2 regions of the Massilia suwonensis genome follow, and region 1 is predicted to be linked to the other one. Evidence: riboswitches for the same ligand, from Rfam matches in the RefSeq annotation. Region 1 holds a riboswitch; the other holds the start of a gene.
The links. A riboswitch is a leader RNA that binds a small molecule or an ion and turns the genes downstream of it on or off. The one in region 1 is predicted to bind thiamine pyrophosphate.
Positions count from the first base shown of each region.

Region 2: another riboswitch for thiamine pyrophosphate. It lies ahead of thiC (phosphomethylpyrimidine synthase ThiC); the one in region 1 lies ahead of ACFPQ5_RS13875 (TonB-dependent siderophore receptor).

Region 1 is NZ_JBHSMR010000013.1:1,300,036-1,307,443, forward strand. It holds gene ACFPQ5_RS13865 (glutathione S-transferase) at 1-114, opposite strand, end outside; gene ACFPQ5_RS13870 (DUF535 family protein) at 393-1,352, shown strand; TPP riboswitch at 1,502-1,601, shown strand; gene ACFPQ5_RS13875 (TonB-dependent siderophore receptor) at 1,692-3,812, shown strand; gene ACFPQ5_RS13880 (AAA family ATPase) at 3,816-4,340, opposite strand; gene pnuC (nicotinamide riboside transporter PnuC) at 4,337-4,930, opposite strand; gene ACFPQ5_RS13890 (alpha/beta hydrolase family protein) at 5,164-7,131, shown strand.
Region 2 is NZ_JBHSMR010000012.1:45,248-52,655, reverse strand. It holds gene ACFPQ5_RS07420 (DUF2147 domain-containing protein) at 1-249, opposite strand, end outside; gene ACFPQ5_RS07415 (VOC family protein) at 336-704, opposite strand; gene ACFPQ5_RS07410 (valine--tRNA ligase) at 790-3,579, opposite strand; TPP riboswitch at 3,892-3,993, shown strand; gene thiC (phosphomethylpyrimidine synthase ThiC) at 4,054-5,934, shown strand; gene thiS (sulfur carrier protein ThiS) at 5,937-6,140, shown strand; gene ACFPQ5_RS07395 (thiazole synthase) at 6,150-6,932, shown strand; gene thiD (bifunctional hydroxymethylpyrimidine kinase/phosphomethylpyrimidine kinase) at 6,929-7,408, shown strand, end outside.

The sequences.
Region 1 (7,408 bases):
GCCGCCCGGTCCACGTGCGACGTCCTCGTAATCCTCTCCCGCTTCCTCCAGCGCCAGGCGGACGAATTCGCCCCGTCCCTGGATGCTCGGCCAATACAATAGTTCGTAAGCCATGGCGCCCTCCTCTGGGTGAAAAGCCGAGTATGAAACGGAATCCGGTCATGCAGCGCGCCGATCGTGCTAATCTTGCAATAGAGAATGTCGGTTGCCGGCAAGAAAAGACGAATTGAAGGAGAACCACGATGCTGACCATGCGTACGGGCGGTGAGGATGAGTGCGCCCAAAATATTGCCTCAGAGAATCTATTTCCCTTGAGCAATCGCACCGCCGAGACGAACCGGGTAGGACAACATGAAGTCGTCCGCAACCCGCCGTCTTCCACGGAGTGTCCGATGATCTTCGCGCACCTCACCCGCTACTGGCTGGCCCGCCGCAAGGAGCTGTCCGTCTCGTCCTGGCTGCTGTCGGTGCTGCGCAGCGCCCGCGTCCTGCGGTTTTACCGCGACCATGCGGCGCTATGCCAGCTCGACGTCTACCGCAATCATGTGATGGCGCCGCCCAACGACGATCCCTTCCACCACCTGAGCCACCGCGGCTACCTGGTGCAAGGCCTGAGCGCCCGCCAGCGCGTGCAGTGCGTGCTGTCGCACTACCGCTTCGAGGAAACCACCTTCGACGCGGCCTACAAGAAGGCCGTGTATGCCGACGGCGGCCTGGTCCTGTGGCAGCACAGCGTGGGCGAGCATGCCTTCCTGATCCGCCTCGAGATGGCCTCGCGCATGAATGCCGAGGGCGACCTGACGATCGCGCTGGTCGCCGACGGCAAGGTGCTGCACCGGCTGTCCTACTCGTGGGTCGACGGCGCGATCGCCGGCGTCCAGGCGCCGCTGGTGCCCTTCGTCGCCCGTAACCAGGGCCGCTGGACCGACTCGGGCGAGGCCTTCGACGCCTTCGAAGCCTGCTTCCCCAACAATTCGCCGAGCTTCTTCTGCTTCGCCGCGATGCAGGGCCTGGCGCAGGCGGTCGGCATGGAGCAAGTGCTGGCCGTGAAGTGCACCTCGCACATCGCCTACGATCCGGAAGAGATCAAGCATTTCGCCAACGCCTACGACGGTTTCTGGCGCGTGCTGGGCGGCGTCGAGCTGGCGGGCGACGCCTGGCAGGTAGCACTCCCCTTCTACCTGAAGCCGCTGGCCGACATGCCCTCGAAACACCGCAAGCGCGCCGCCCAGCGCCGCGAATACTGGCGCGCCATCGGCGACAGCACGCGCGCCACGCTGCAGCGCCACCTGCTGCATGCGCGCTCGCACCACGAGCATGCGGCGCCGCTGCGGGAGACGGTGGACGTCTAAACGGACAAGCACACGTAGGGTGGAGTCCCGACTCCACGCGGTCGGGCGCTTGCATACCGAAACTCTGCGCATCGACCGTACCGCGTGGAGTCAGGACTCCACCCTACATTGACAGAAGCACCACGGTCGGCACTGGCCGTGTTACACTCGCGCCTCGCTAGGGGTCCTGGAACTGCATGTTCCGGGTGAGAGATACCCTTCGTACCTGATCTGGATAATGCCAGCGAAGGAAAGCGCGCCAAGCAGTTCACACCTTGTTTGCCCTTCCCCCACGTTGGCTCCGGCTTTTATAAAAAGCAGTGCGCCATCTCCGCGTGGCGTGCGAAAGCGAGCAAACCAATGAAACCCGTCTTCAAGCATTCCCTCCTCGCCTGCGCCCTCGCGCAAGCCTTCGCCGTCCAGGCGCAAACCGCCGAACCGGTCGCTTCCGTCCTCGTCACCGGCAGCAAGTGGACGGTCAGCGACCGCGCCAGCATCGGCGGCTTCGCCGAGCTGCCGATGCTGGACATCCCGGCCTCGGTGGTCGCCATCGGCCGCAGCCAGATGCAGGACCTGTCGATCCGCTCGGCCAGCGACGCCGCGCAGTACGACGCCTCGGTCGGCGACGCCTACAACGCGGTCGGCTATGCCGAGCAGTTCTCGATCCGTGGCTTCAAGCTGAACAACAATTCGGGCTACCGCAAGGACGGCATCGCGATCGCCGGCGACACGCAAATCCCGCTCGAGAACAAGGAACGCTTCGAGCTGCTGAAAGGCGTGGCCGGCCTGCAGGCGGGCCTGGCCGCACCGGGCGGCGTGATCAACTTCGTGACCAAGCGCCCGACGGATACCCCGCTGCGTTCGGTGACGGTGGAAGCGCGCGAGCGCGGCAGCCTGCACGGGGAGCTTGACATCGGCGGCCGCTTCGAAGACACCCGCTTCGGCTATCGCATCAACGCCGCCGCCGACCGCCTGCGCTCGTATGTGCGCGGCGCCGACGGCAAGCGCCAGTTCGCATCCGGCGCCTTCGACTGGCAGATCACGCCTGATGCGAAACTGGAACTCGACATGGACTTCCAGCACAAGGAGCAGATCACCGCGCCCGGCTACCAGCTGATCCGCGGCACCGACCTGCCGGCGAACGTGTCGCCGAAAGTCCTGCTCAACGCCCAGCCCTGGACCAAACCGGTCGACACCGACAGCGCCAACCTCGGCCTGCGCTTCGCCTACCGCCTGAACGCCGACTGGAACGCCACGATCGGCGCCAACAAGCACTGGTTCAAGCGCGACGACTACACCGCCTTCCCGTACGGCTGCAGCAACGAGGGCGACGGCTACTATCCGGGTTACTGCTCGAACGGCGACTACGACGTCTACGACTACCAGAGCGTGGGCGAGCGCAAGACCCCGTTCGGCCTGCAGGCCCAGCTCCAGGGCCGCCTGAGCACGGGCGGCGTGCGGCACCTGCTCACCCTGGGCACCAGCTACGCCGAGCGCCACAACAGCTACGGCGACTACGTCTACGACTACGCCGGCTACAGCAACATCTACCAGCCGCTGGTCACCGATCCGGCGCCGGGCAATCCAAGCACCGGCCCGGCCTACGAACGATTCAGCGACCGCGAACGCGCCATCTACGTGCAGGACATCGTGACCCTGTCGCCCCAGCTCGCCGTGCACGCCGGCCTGCGTTACGTGAAGATCGACAGCACCCAGCAGCCCGAGTCCGATCAGCCGTGGGTCAGCGACAAAGCCTCGTTCGCGCTGCCGAACGTCTCGCTGGTCTACAGCCCCACCAAGAACTGGAACGTCTACGGCACGCTGGCGCACGGCCTGGAATCGGGCGGCGTCTCGCCGATCGAGACCGACAATCCGAACGAAGACCTGGGCCCGAACCGCTCCAAGCAGATCGAATTCGGCGTCAAGGGTATCGCCGGCAAGGACGTGTCGGTCGGCGCCGCCGTGTTCCAGATCACCTCTGGCCTGGAATACACCGATGCGAACAACCTCTTTGTGCGCAACGGCCAGCGCAAGCACCGCGGCCTGGAACTGTCGGCCCAGCGCGCCACCGGCGGCCTCGCCTACGGCGCCTCGCTGCTGGCCCTGCGCGCGCGCCAGGAAGACACGGGTGACGCGACGCTGGACGGCAAGCGCGTGACCAATGTGCCGGACTTGAAGACGACCGTCTGGGCAGAATATGCGGTAGCGAACGTGTCGGGCCTGAAGCTGAACGGCCAATGGCAGTACGCCGGCAAGAAGACCTTCGATCCGGCCAACACGGTCGACGTGCCGGGCTATCACGTGGTGGGACTGGGCGCCGCCTACGGCATGAAGATGGGCGCGACGCGCGTCACCCTGCGCGCCCGCGTCGACAACCTGTTCGACAAATTCTACTGGCGCGACGTCACCCAGGACCTGGGCGGCTACCTGCTGCCAGGCGCGCCGCGCACCTTCCGCCTGTCGGCACAGTTCGACTTTTAAAACTTAAAAAGGCGCGAGCACTTTCAGCGCCGCCTCGACCTGCCGCAGCCTGTGCGGCAGGTCGCTTTCCAGCAGCACGAAGCGGATGCCGCGCGCATCCAGTTCCGCTTCCACCAGCGCGAACACGCGCTGGCGCATCTCTTCCGATTCGCGCATCAGGCCATCCGGGATCCAGGGCGTGTCGGGCGCCGTCACCAGCGTCAGCGCATAGTCGTGGCTGCGCGCAAGCGCTTCCAGCTGCGCATCCACCCGTCCCCAGTACACGCGGCTGTAGAGCGCCGTCATCAGCGGCGTGGTGTCGCAGAACAGGAAGTCGCGTGCCTGCAGCGCGGCCGCGTCCTCGCGCTCCCTTTGCATGCGGGCGATCCCGAACTGGTCCGCTTCGAAAGGCACGCGTCCATGGGTGTCGACGAATTCGCGCAGGTACTCGGGTACCCACACGGTCCCGTAGCGCTGCGCCAGCGCCTGGCACAGGGTCGACTTGCCGGACGACTCGGCGCCCAGCACGGCGATGCGGCGCACGCTCATGACTGTACCTTCGCCAGCTTGCTCCAGGCGCGCAGCCCGCGCGCGGCCAGCACCACGAAGACCGCATACAGCACCGCCGTCACGTGCAGGTCCTTGAACACGTACAGGCCGACATACAGCACGTCGACGATCACCCATACGTGCCAGTTCTCGACTTTTTTACGCGCCAGCAGCAGCTGGCCGACCAGGCTGCCGGCCGTGAGGAAGCCGTCGATGTGCGGCACGTCGGTGTTCGTGTAGTTCGCCAGGAACCAGGACAGCGCGAGGAAGGCCGCGCCCCATCCCAGCAGCGCCCAGCTCCAGCCGGCGCGGTCCAGGCGCGTGACGACCAGCTTCGTCTCTTCGGTCCCGCGCAGCCACTGCCACCAGCCCCAGACCGATGCGGCGATGAAGACCAGCTGCAGGCCGCTGTCGCCGTACAGGCGCGCATCGAAGAACACGACGGCATAGGTGCTCGACGAGGCGATCGAGAACAGCCAGGCCCAGTGGTTCTGGCGGATGTTGAGCAGGACGGTAGTGACCGCGAGGGCGAAGGAGATCAGTTCGAGCGGGGTGGTACTGAAGCCGAACAGGGCAAGGGTGTCGTTCATGCGTGGGTCGCGCAAGCCCGGGATGCGTCAGGGCGCGCGGGGCATGTCGGGAAAAAGGTCGAGCTCATCGGGCTGGCGAGTATGCACCTGCGGAGCTGAATATGCAATGGAAGTAGCAAGTCGCGATAGCGCCACATGTTATCAAAAAGAATTTTCTATCTGGAAATAGCATTGTTATACTGAAACACTTATGTGGATCACTGGCATCCCGACATCACTATCAGGAGACGTTCATGCGTATGTATTTCGCGGCCATTTGCGCAGCCGCGCTGGCGGTCGCCCCAAGCCTCGCCCAGGCGGCGGCGCCGACAGTACCCCTCGCCGACTTCGTCCACGAGGACCAGTTCTCGAACCCGCGCCTCTCCCCGGACGGCAAGCACGTGGCGATCACCGTGCGCCTGCCGAGCGGCGACCGTTTCATTCCGGTTCTGATGATGTACACCGTCCCGGAAATGAAGATGACCGGAGCCATCCGCATGAAGGTCTTCGAAGTGCCAGCCAGCTACACCTGGGTCAGCCCGACCCGGCTGGTCGTCGCCAAGGCGCGCGAGTTCGGCTCGCGCGAAGCGCCGCAGATGACGGGCGAAGTGGTCGCGGTCGAACTTGACGGCAGCAAGCAGGCCTACCTGTTCGGTTACGACATGTTCCTGTATTCGAAACAGGGCGAGCGCTACGGTGACGACCATGCCTTCGGCAGTATCGAGGGCATCTCGAACAAGCGCGACGGCCACGTGTTCGTCGGCAGCTACGCCTGGCGCGGAAAGAGCAGCCTGCTGTACGACATCGACTCCAACAAGTCCACGCGCAAACTGGTGGCCGAGCTGCCGGTGCAGGACCTCAGCTTCATCATGCAGCACGACGGCACGCCGCGTTTCGCCATCGGCGCCGACGAGCAGTCGAATGCCGTCGAATTCCGCTTCGACAGCGCCAGCGGCCAATGGAACAAGATCGAAAAGCACGGCTTCCGCCGCTACCGCCCGTTCCACTTCGGCGCGGATGACCGCGAATTCATCGCAACCTACTCGGCCGAGGGCGAACCGGACCAGCTGGTGCGCGAGGATCTGGCGAGCGGCAAGCGCAGCGTCCTATTCAAGGACGCGGTGGGCAGCTTTGCCGGCGCAATGTACACCAGCAACTCGCTGCCTTTCGGCGCCTACTCCGCGGTCGGCATTCCGAAGGTGCGCTACTTCGACGAGAACGGCGCCGATGCCCGGCTGCACAAGGAGCTCAGCGCCCAATTCCCCGGCCACTACCTGCACTTCATCGATTTCAGCGACGACGGCAAGTTCTTGCTGTTCAGCGTGAAAAGCGACCGCGACCCCGGCAGCTATTACCTCTTCAACCGCGAGACGATGAAGGCCGACATGCTGTTCTCGGCCATGGAAACGATCGACCCCGAGCAGATGGCCGAACGCCGTCCGATCAGCTTCGCGGCGCGCGACGGCCTCGAACTGCACGGGTTCTTGACCATGCCGCGCGATACCGGCGGCGCCAAGGCGCCCCTGGTGGTGCTGCCGCACGGCGGCCCGCACGGTCCCTACGACACCTGGTTCTTCGACGAGGATGCCCAATTCCTCGCCAGCCGCGGCTACGCCGTCCTGCAGGTGAACTTCCGCGGCTCGGGCGGACGCGGGCTCAACTTCCTGGAAGCGGGATTCCGCCAGTGGGGCGACAAGGTCATCGACGACCTGGTGGACGGCACCCGCTGGGCCATTGGCCAGGGCAAGATCGACGGCGAGCGCGTGTGCGCCTACGGCGCCAGCTTCGGCGGCTACGCGTCGATGATGCTGGCGGCGCGCGAGCCGGCGCTCTACAAGTGCGCGGTCGGCTATGTCGGCGTCTACGACCTCAAGCTGCTGGCCAAGCCCCAGAACGATCGCAGCGACACCTTCAAGGCGAATGCCTACCGCAAGTACGTCGGCGACGACAAGGCGGAACTCGAGCGCATTTCGCCGGTGTCGCTGGCCGCCAGCATCAAGGCTCCCGTCTTCCTCGTCCACGGCGGCCAGGACAAGCGCGCGCTGGTCGATCACGCACACGCCATGCGCGCCGCCCTCACCGCCGCCGGCCGTCCACCCGAGTGGTTCCTCGCGCCCAACGAAGGCCACGGCTTCTACGACACCGCCAACCGCACCGCCTTCTACGAAAAGCTCGAGGCCTTCCTCGGCAGGCATATCGGCCCGAAGGCGGCCGCGAAGTAAGCCGGACCGGCGAGCGCCCGGCACCCGAAACCGCGGCCAGGCGCCGCGGTTTTTCTTTTCTTTCCCGCGTAGAGCGTGTGAAAAAGTCGTCAGGGCAAGGCGCATCGTCGAAGACAGTACGAGCGTACGGCGAGACGGTGCAACGCGGCCATGGCGATTTTTTCACACGCTCGTAGTGGACAGCACTGTCCGGATCCGGACACCAGTGCCCGCCACCGGGCATGCCGGCACCCTGCAGAGCGGCTCGTACGGGGCATCGCGCGCTGGCACGGCATTT
Region 2 (7,408 bases), on a different contig from region 1:
CTGGTCCTTGCGCGAGTCGGTGCACGCGGTGCATTTCGGGTTCTGGTCTTCGTTCGGGCCGCGGAACAGCTTCTCGATCTTGCCCTGCAGGGCGCCGTTTTCCTCGGTAATGCGCACCAGGGCTTTCGGCTTGCCGGTTTCATCGTCGATGGTCTTCCAGACGCCGACCGGCGAATTATTCTGGGCCAGGGCGGCGGCACTGGTGAACAGCATGGTGGCCAGGAGGCCGGCTTTGATCAGGGGGCGCATGGTGATGTCTCCATTGTTGTGGTGTCGCTGGCCGCAGTGTAGCAAACCCTGTACGCAACTTGGCAATAAAAACGTTGCCGGATGTTTCAGGCGCCCGGCAGTTCGTGCCCGATCATGATGCGGTGGCCATCGACCGTGCGCAGGCCGAATTCGCGCATGTCCCAGGGTTCGCTTCTGAGCGGCTTGGTGATCTCGGTGCCGGCCGCAGCCACCCGCGCATATTCGGCATCGGCGTCCTCTACCACAAGGTAAGCAAAATACGAGTGAAAGCCTGTGTCCGCCACGGGCATCGCGTCGCGGCATTCGCCGGCCATGATGCGGCAGCCGTCGCGCACGAACATGCGCCAGCCCGGGTCGCCCATCTCGTGCACCGCGAAGCCGAGGGCGTCGCGATAGAAGGCGGCGGAACGTTCGAGGTCGTGGACTGCCAGCACGTACATGTGGTCGCGGATCATGCGGTCTCCTTCACTACAAGGATAAAAAAAACGCGGCCGGAGCCGCGTTTCGGATCAGGCCATTTTAGCCCGCAGCCAGCTCAGTTTACAATTTTGCCAGCTGCTCCTGCATCTTCGCCAGCGTCGCCGAGAAGTTCGCCACGCGTTCCTTCTCCTGCGCCACCACCGCGGCCGGCGCACGGGCGACAAAACTCTCGCTCGACAGCTTGCCGTTGGCCTTGGCGATCTCGCCTTCCAGGCGCGCGATCTCCTTCGAGAGGCGCTCGCGTTCGGCCTTGACGTCGATTTCGACCTTCAGCATCAGCTTGGTCGTGCCGACGATCGAGACGGCGGCCGGCGATTCCGGCAGCGCGTCGACGATCTGCACCTCGGCGAGCTTGCCGAGCGACTGGATGAAGGGCGCGAAGCCGGCCATGTTGGCGCGGTCCTCTTCGCTGCCCGGCTCGACGATCAGCGGCACGCGCACCGACGGCGACAGTTTCATCTCGCCGCGCAGGTTACGGGTGGCGTTGGTGAGATCCTTCAGCTGCGCCATCCAGGCTTCGGCACCTTCGTTGATCAGGGCTTCGTTGGCGACCGGGTAGGGCTGCAGCATGATCGAATCGCCGGTCTTGCCGGCCAGCGGCGCGATCGCCTGCCACAGCGCTTCGGTCACGAACGGAATCACCGGATGCGCCAGGCGCAGGATCACTTCCAGCACGCGCAGAAGCGTGTGGCGGGTGGCGCGCTGCTGCGCCTCGGTGCCCTGCTGGACCGAGACCTTGGCCACTTCCAGGTACCAGTCGCAGTACTCGTCCCAGACGAATTTATAGATGGCGCTGGCGATATTGTCGAAGCGGTAGTCGGCAAAGCCCTTCGCCACTTCCAGCTCGACGCGGTTCATCAGCGAGATGATCCAGCGGTCGGCCGGCGACAGGTCCGCTTCGTCCGGCTGGCCGCAGTCCTTGCCTTCCGTGTTCATCATCACGAAGCGGGTCGCGTTCCACAGCTTGTTGCAGAAGTTGCGGTAGCCCTCGGCGCGGCCCAGGTCGAAGTTGATGTTGCGGCCCAGGGAGGCGTAGCTGGCCATGGTGAAGCGGACGGCGTCGGTGCCGAAGGCCGGGATCCCGTTCGGGAACTCTTTACGCGTGGCTTTCGCGATCTTCTCGGCCGCGCGCGGGTCCATCAGGCCCGCGGTACGCTTGGCCACCAGCGACTCGACGTCGATGCCGTCGATCAGGTCGATCGGGTCGAGCGTATTGCCCTTCGACTTCGACATCTTCTGGCCCTGCGAATCGCGCACCAGGCCGTGCACGTACACGGTCTCGAACGGCACCTTGTTGGTGAAGTGCGCGGTCATCATGACCATGCGCGCGACCCAGAAGAAGATGATGTCGAAGCCGGTCACCAGCACGGACGACGGCAGGAACATCTTCATGTCCGGCGTCTCTTCCGGCCAGCCCATGGTCGAGAAGGGGACGAGGGCCGACGAGAACCAGGTGTCCAGCACGTCTTCGTCGCGGCGCAGTGCGCCCGTGATGCCTTGTGCGGCAGCCTTGGCCTTGGCTTCTTCCTCGTCGCGGGCGACGATGATGTTCCCGGCTTCGTCGAACCAGGCCGGGATGCGGTGGCCCCACCACAGCTGGCGCGAGATGCACCAGTCCTGGATGTTACCCAGCCACTGGTTGTAGGTCGTGCTCCAGTTCTCGGGCACGAACTTGATCTCGCCGCTGGCGACCTTTTCCAGGGCCACTTCGGTGATCGATTTGCCCGGATTGAAGGTGCCTTCCGGCGCCGGCTTGGTCATGGCGACGAACCACTGGTCGGTCAGCATCGGCTCGATGACGACGCCGGTACGGTCGCCGCGCGGGACCATCAGTTTATGGGGCTTGATCTGCTCGAGGAAACCTTGCGCTTCCAGGTCGGCCACGATCTGCTTGCGCGCGGCGAAGCGGTCCATGCCCTGGTACTGGCTTGGTGCGTTCTCGTTGATCTTGGCGTCGAGCGTCATGATCGTGATCGGCGCGAGGCCCGCGCGCTGGCCGACGGCGTAGTCGTTGAAGTCGTGCGCCGGCGTGATCTTCACGCAGCCGGTGCCGAACTCCTTGTCGACGTAGGAGTCGGCGATGACCGGGATCTCGCGGCCGGTCAGCGGCAATTTCAACATCTTGCCGTGCAGGTGCGTATAGCGCTCGTCGGTCGGATCGACCGCCACGGCCACGTCGCCCAGCATGGTTTCAGGACGGGTAGTCGCCACCGTCAGCGAGCCGGAGCCGTCCGCCAGCGGATAGCGGATGTACCACATCGAACCGTCTTCCTCGACCGAATCGACTTCCAGGTCGGAGACGGCGGTGCCCAGCACCGGGTCCCAGTTGACCAGGCGCTTGCCGCGGTAGATCAGGCCCTGCTCGTACAGGCGCACGAAGACTTCGGACACGACCTTCGAGCGCGTCTCGTCCATCGTGAAGTACTCGCGCTGCCAGTCGGGCGAGGCGCCCAGGCGGCGCATCTGGCCGGTGATGGTGTTGCCCGACTTTTCCTTCCACTCCCAGACCTTCTCGATGAAGGCGTCGCGGCCGAGGTCGTGGCGCGAGATCTTCTGGGCGTCGAGCTGGCGCTCGACCACGATCTGGGTCGCGATGCCGGCGTGGTCGGTGCCCGGAATCCAGGCGGTGTTATAGCCGCGCATGCGGTAGTAGCGCGTCAGGCCATCCATCACGGTCTGGTTGAAGGCATGGCCCATGTGCAGCGTGCCCGTCACGTTCGGCGGCGGCAGCTGGATGCTGAACGATGGTTTGTCGGCGTCGAGGGTGGCGGTGAAGTAACCGCGCTGTTCCCACTCGGCGCGCCAGTATTGCTCGATGTCGGCGGGCTCGAAAGACTTGGCTAATTCCATGATGTGATGGCGTTTGAATGTGCGAAAAGAGCCATTATAGAGGAGGAGGGAGGGGAAGCGGTCTTGCCGGGGATGCGAATTTTCGGCGGCCGTGGCGCTGTTGCGTGTTCCGTTATCGGTGTCTCGAATCCGCTTGGGCACAGAGTGCCCACCCTACGGAAGGAGCCAACTAATGGGGTTTCGTATGAACTTGCCAATAACGGTACCCGTAGGGTGGGCTCTCCGAGCCCACGCGGATTCGACCCCATGTACAGAGATTATTTGCTTGTCAATGCTACCGAAGCAGCTATAATCCGCTCGCTGCTACACGGCAGCACACGCTAGGGGTCCTGCGCACTGACGGTGCGCGGGTGAGAAATACCCTCTGAACCTGATCTGGATAATGCCAGCGAAGGGAAGCTTCCGAGACACGGTCGTGCGCACGCACGCCTGCATCTTCGGCCTCCTTTGCTGGCTCCTGCCCAAAGGAGCCACATGAATGCACGACTAGAGTTTGACGCCGCCACCGCCACGGTGGACACGGCCGCCATCGCATCCTTCCCGAATTCGACCAAGGTCTACATCGAAGGCAGCCGCCCCGACATCCGGGTGCCGATGCGTTCGATCGCGCAAAGCCCGACGCCCGACAGCTTCGGCGGCGAAGTCAATCCGCCGGTCTTCGTCTACGACACTTCCGGCCCTTATACCGACCCGGCCGCGCAGATCGACATCCGGCGCGGCCTGCCGGCCATGCGCCGCGACTGGATCGACGAGCGCGGCGATACCGAGGAGCTGCCCGGCCCCAGCTCCGCCTTTGGCGCCGAGCGCCTGCAGGATGCCAGCCTGGACGCGCTGCGCTTCGGGCTGCAAAGGAAACCGCGCCGCGCGAAGGAGGGCGCCAACGTCACGCAAATGCACTATGCGCGGCGCGGCATCGTCACGCCCGAGATGGAATTCGTGGCCCTGCGCGAAAACCTGCGCCGCAAGGAATACCTGGCGCAGCTGGAAGCGGGAGGGCCGCAGGGCCGGCGCATGGCCGAACTGCTCGGCCGCCAGCATCCGGGCCAGTCCTTCGGCGCCGCCATCCCGCCTGAAATCACGCCGGAATTCGTGCGCGAGGAAGTCGCACGCGGGCGCGCCATCATCCCGGCCAACATCAACCATCCGGAAAGCGAGCCGATGATCATCGGCCGCAACTTCCTCGTCAAGATCAACGCCAACATCGGCAACTCGGCCGTCACGTCCTCGATCGGCGAGGAAGTGGAAAAGATGACCTGGGCGATCCGCTGGGGCGCCGACAACGTGATGGACCTCTCCACCGGCAAGCACATCCACGAAACGCGCGAATGGATCGTGCGTAACAGCCCGGTGCCGATCGGTACGGTTCCCCTCTACCAGGCGCTGGAAAAGGTGAACGGCAAGGCCGAGGACCTCACCTGGGAGATCTACCGCGACACCCTGATCGAACAGGCCGAGCAGGGCGTCGACTATTTTACGATCCACGCCGGCGTGCGCCTGGCCTACGTGCCGATGACGGCCAAACGCCTGACCGGCATTGTCTCGCGCGGCGGTTCGATCATGGCGAAATGGTGCCTGGCGCATCACCGGGAATCCTTCCTCTACACGCACTTCGAGGACATCTGCGCCATCATGAAGGCTTACGACGTCGCCTTCAGCCTGGGCGACGGCCTGCGCCCCGGCTCGATCTACGACGCCAACGACGAAGCCCAGCTGGCCGAACTCGCGACCCTCGGCGAACTGACGCAGATTGCGTGGAAGCACGAGGTGCAGACCATGATCGAAGGGCCGGGCCACGTTCCGCTGCACCTGATCCGCGAGAACATGCGCCTGCAGCTCGATGGCTGCATGGAAGCGCCGTTCTACACGCTCGGCCCTTTGACCACCGACATCGCGCCGGGCTACGACCACATCACCTCCGGCATCGGCGCCGCCCACATCGGCTGGTTCGGCACCGCCATGCTGTGCTACGTGACGCCGAAGGAGCACCTTGGTTTGCCCGACAAGGCCGACGTCAAGGAAGGGATCATCACCTACAAGATCGCGGCCCACGCGGCCGACCTGGCCAAGGGCCACCCGGGTGCCCAGATCCGCGACAACGCCCTGTCCAAGGCGCGCTTCGAATTCCGCTGGGAAGACCAGTTCAACCTCGGCCTCGACCCGGACAGGGCGCGCGCCTTCCACGACGCCACGCTGCCGAAGGAATCGGCCAAGGTCGCGCACTTCTGCTCGATGTGCGGGCCGCATTTCTGCTCGATGAAGATCACCCAGGAAGTGCGCGCCTATGCGGACCAGGGCATGCGCGAAAAGGCGATCGAGTTCGTGCGCGGCGGCGCCAAGCTGTACCGCGAGGTATGAACATGCTCGACATTGAACTCAATGGCGCGGCCTATCGCCTGCCGGCGGGCCAGACCCTGGGCGACCTGGTGCGCGCGCTCGGCATCGAAGGGCAGGCCATGGCGCTGGCCGTCAACCGCGAAGTGGTGCGGCGCCAGGAATGGAGCGGACGGCTGCTGGCGCAGCGCGACCGCGTGGACATCGTGCGCGCCATCGGCGGCGGCTGAAAGGACAACATGAACGACAACCCACTTACTATCGCAGGCAAACAATATCGCTCGCGCCTGCTGGTCGGCAGCGGCAAGTACCGCAGCCTCGATGAAACCCGGGAAGCTACGCTGGCGGCCGAGGCCGAGATCGTGACGGTGGCGATCCGGCGCGTGAACATCGGCCAGGACCCGCATGCGCCCAGCCTGCTCGACGTGCTGCCGCCAAAGGATTTCACGATCCTGCCGAATACGGCTGGCTGCTACAACGCGCAGGATGCCGTCTACACGCTGCAAATGGCGCGCGAGCTGCTCGACGGGCACAAGCTGGTGAAGCTCGAAGTGCTGGGCGACGAGACGACGCTGTTCCCGCACATGCCGGAGACACTGAAGGCGGCGGAAGTCCTGGTGCGCGACGGCTTCGACGTGATGGTCTACTGCAGCGACGACCCGGTGCAGGCGCGCATCCTGCAGGACATCGGCTGCGTGGCCGTGATGCCGCTCGCGTCCCTGATCGGCTCCGGCATGGGCATCCTCAATCCGTGGAACCTGAGTCTGATCATCGAGCAGGCCAGGGTGCCGGTGCTGGTCGATGCCGGCGTCGGCACGGCATCGGATGCGGCCATCGCCATGGAGCTCGGCTGCGACGGCGTGCTGATGAATTCCGCGATCGCTCACGCGCGCGAGCCGGTGCGCATGGCGCGGGCGATGAAGCTGGCGGTGCAGGCCGGCCGTGAAGCTTACCTGGCCGGGCGCATGCCCAGGCGCTTCGCGGCCGCGCCGTCCTCGCCGGTCGAAGGACGCATCGCGTGACGGTTCCCTCGGTACTGGTCTTCGCCGGCCTCGACCCGGGCGGCGGCGCGGGCCTCGCGGCCGACGTGCTGGCGATCGCCGCCCAGGGCGCGCATGCGCTGCCCGTGGCGACCGCGCTCACGGTGCAGGACAACAACCGCGTGCACGCCGTGCATCCGGTGGACGCCGGGCTGGTGCTGCGGCAGGCCGAGGCCTTGCTGGCCCGCTGCCGCATCGGCGCCGTCAAGATCGGCATTCCGGGCAATCGCGAGAACGCGCAGGCGATCGCCGGCCTGCTGCGCCGCCTGCGCGCCATCGATCCAGATCTGCCGGTCGTGCTCGACCCGGTGCTGGCGAGCGGGGGCGGCGACGCGCTCGGTGCCGATGACCCGGTCGAGAGCCTGGCCGGGCTGCCGGCGCTGGCGACGATCGTGCTGCCGAACGAGCCGGAGGCATGCCACCTTGGCAGCCTTCCCTGTCCCCACCTCTTGATCACG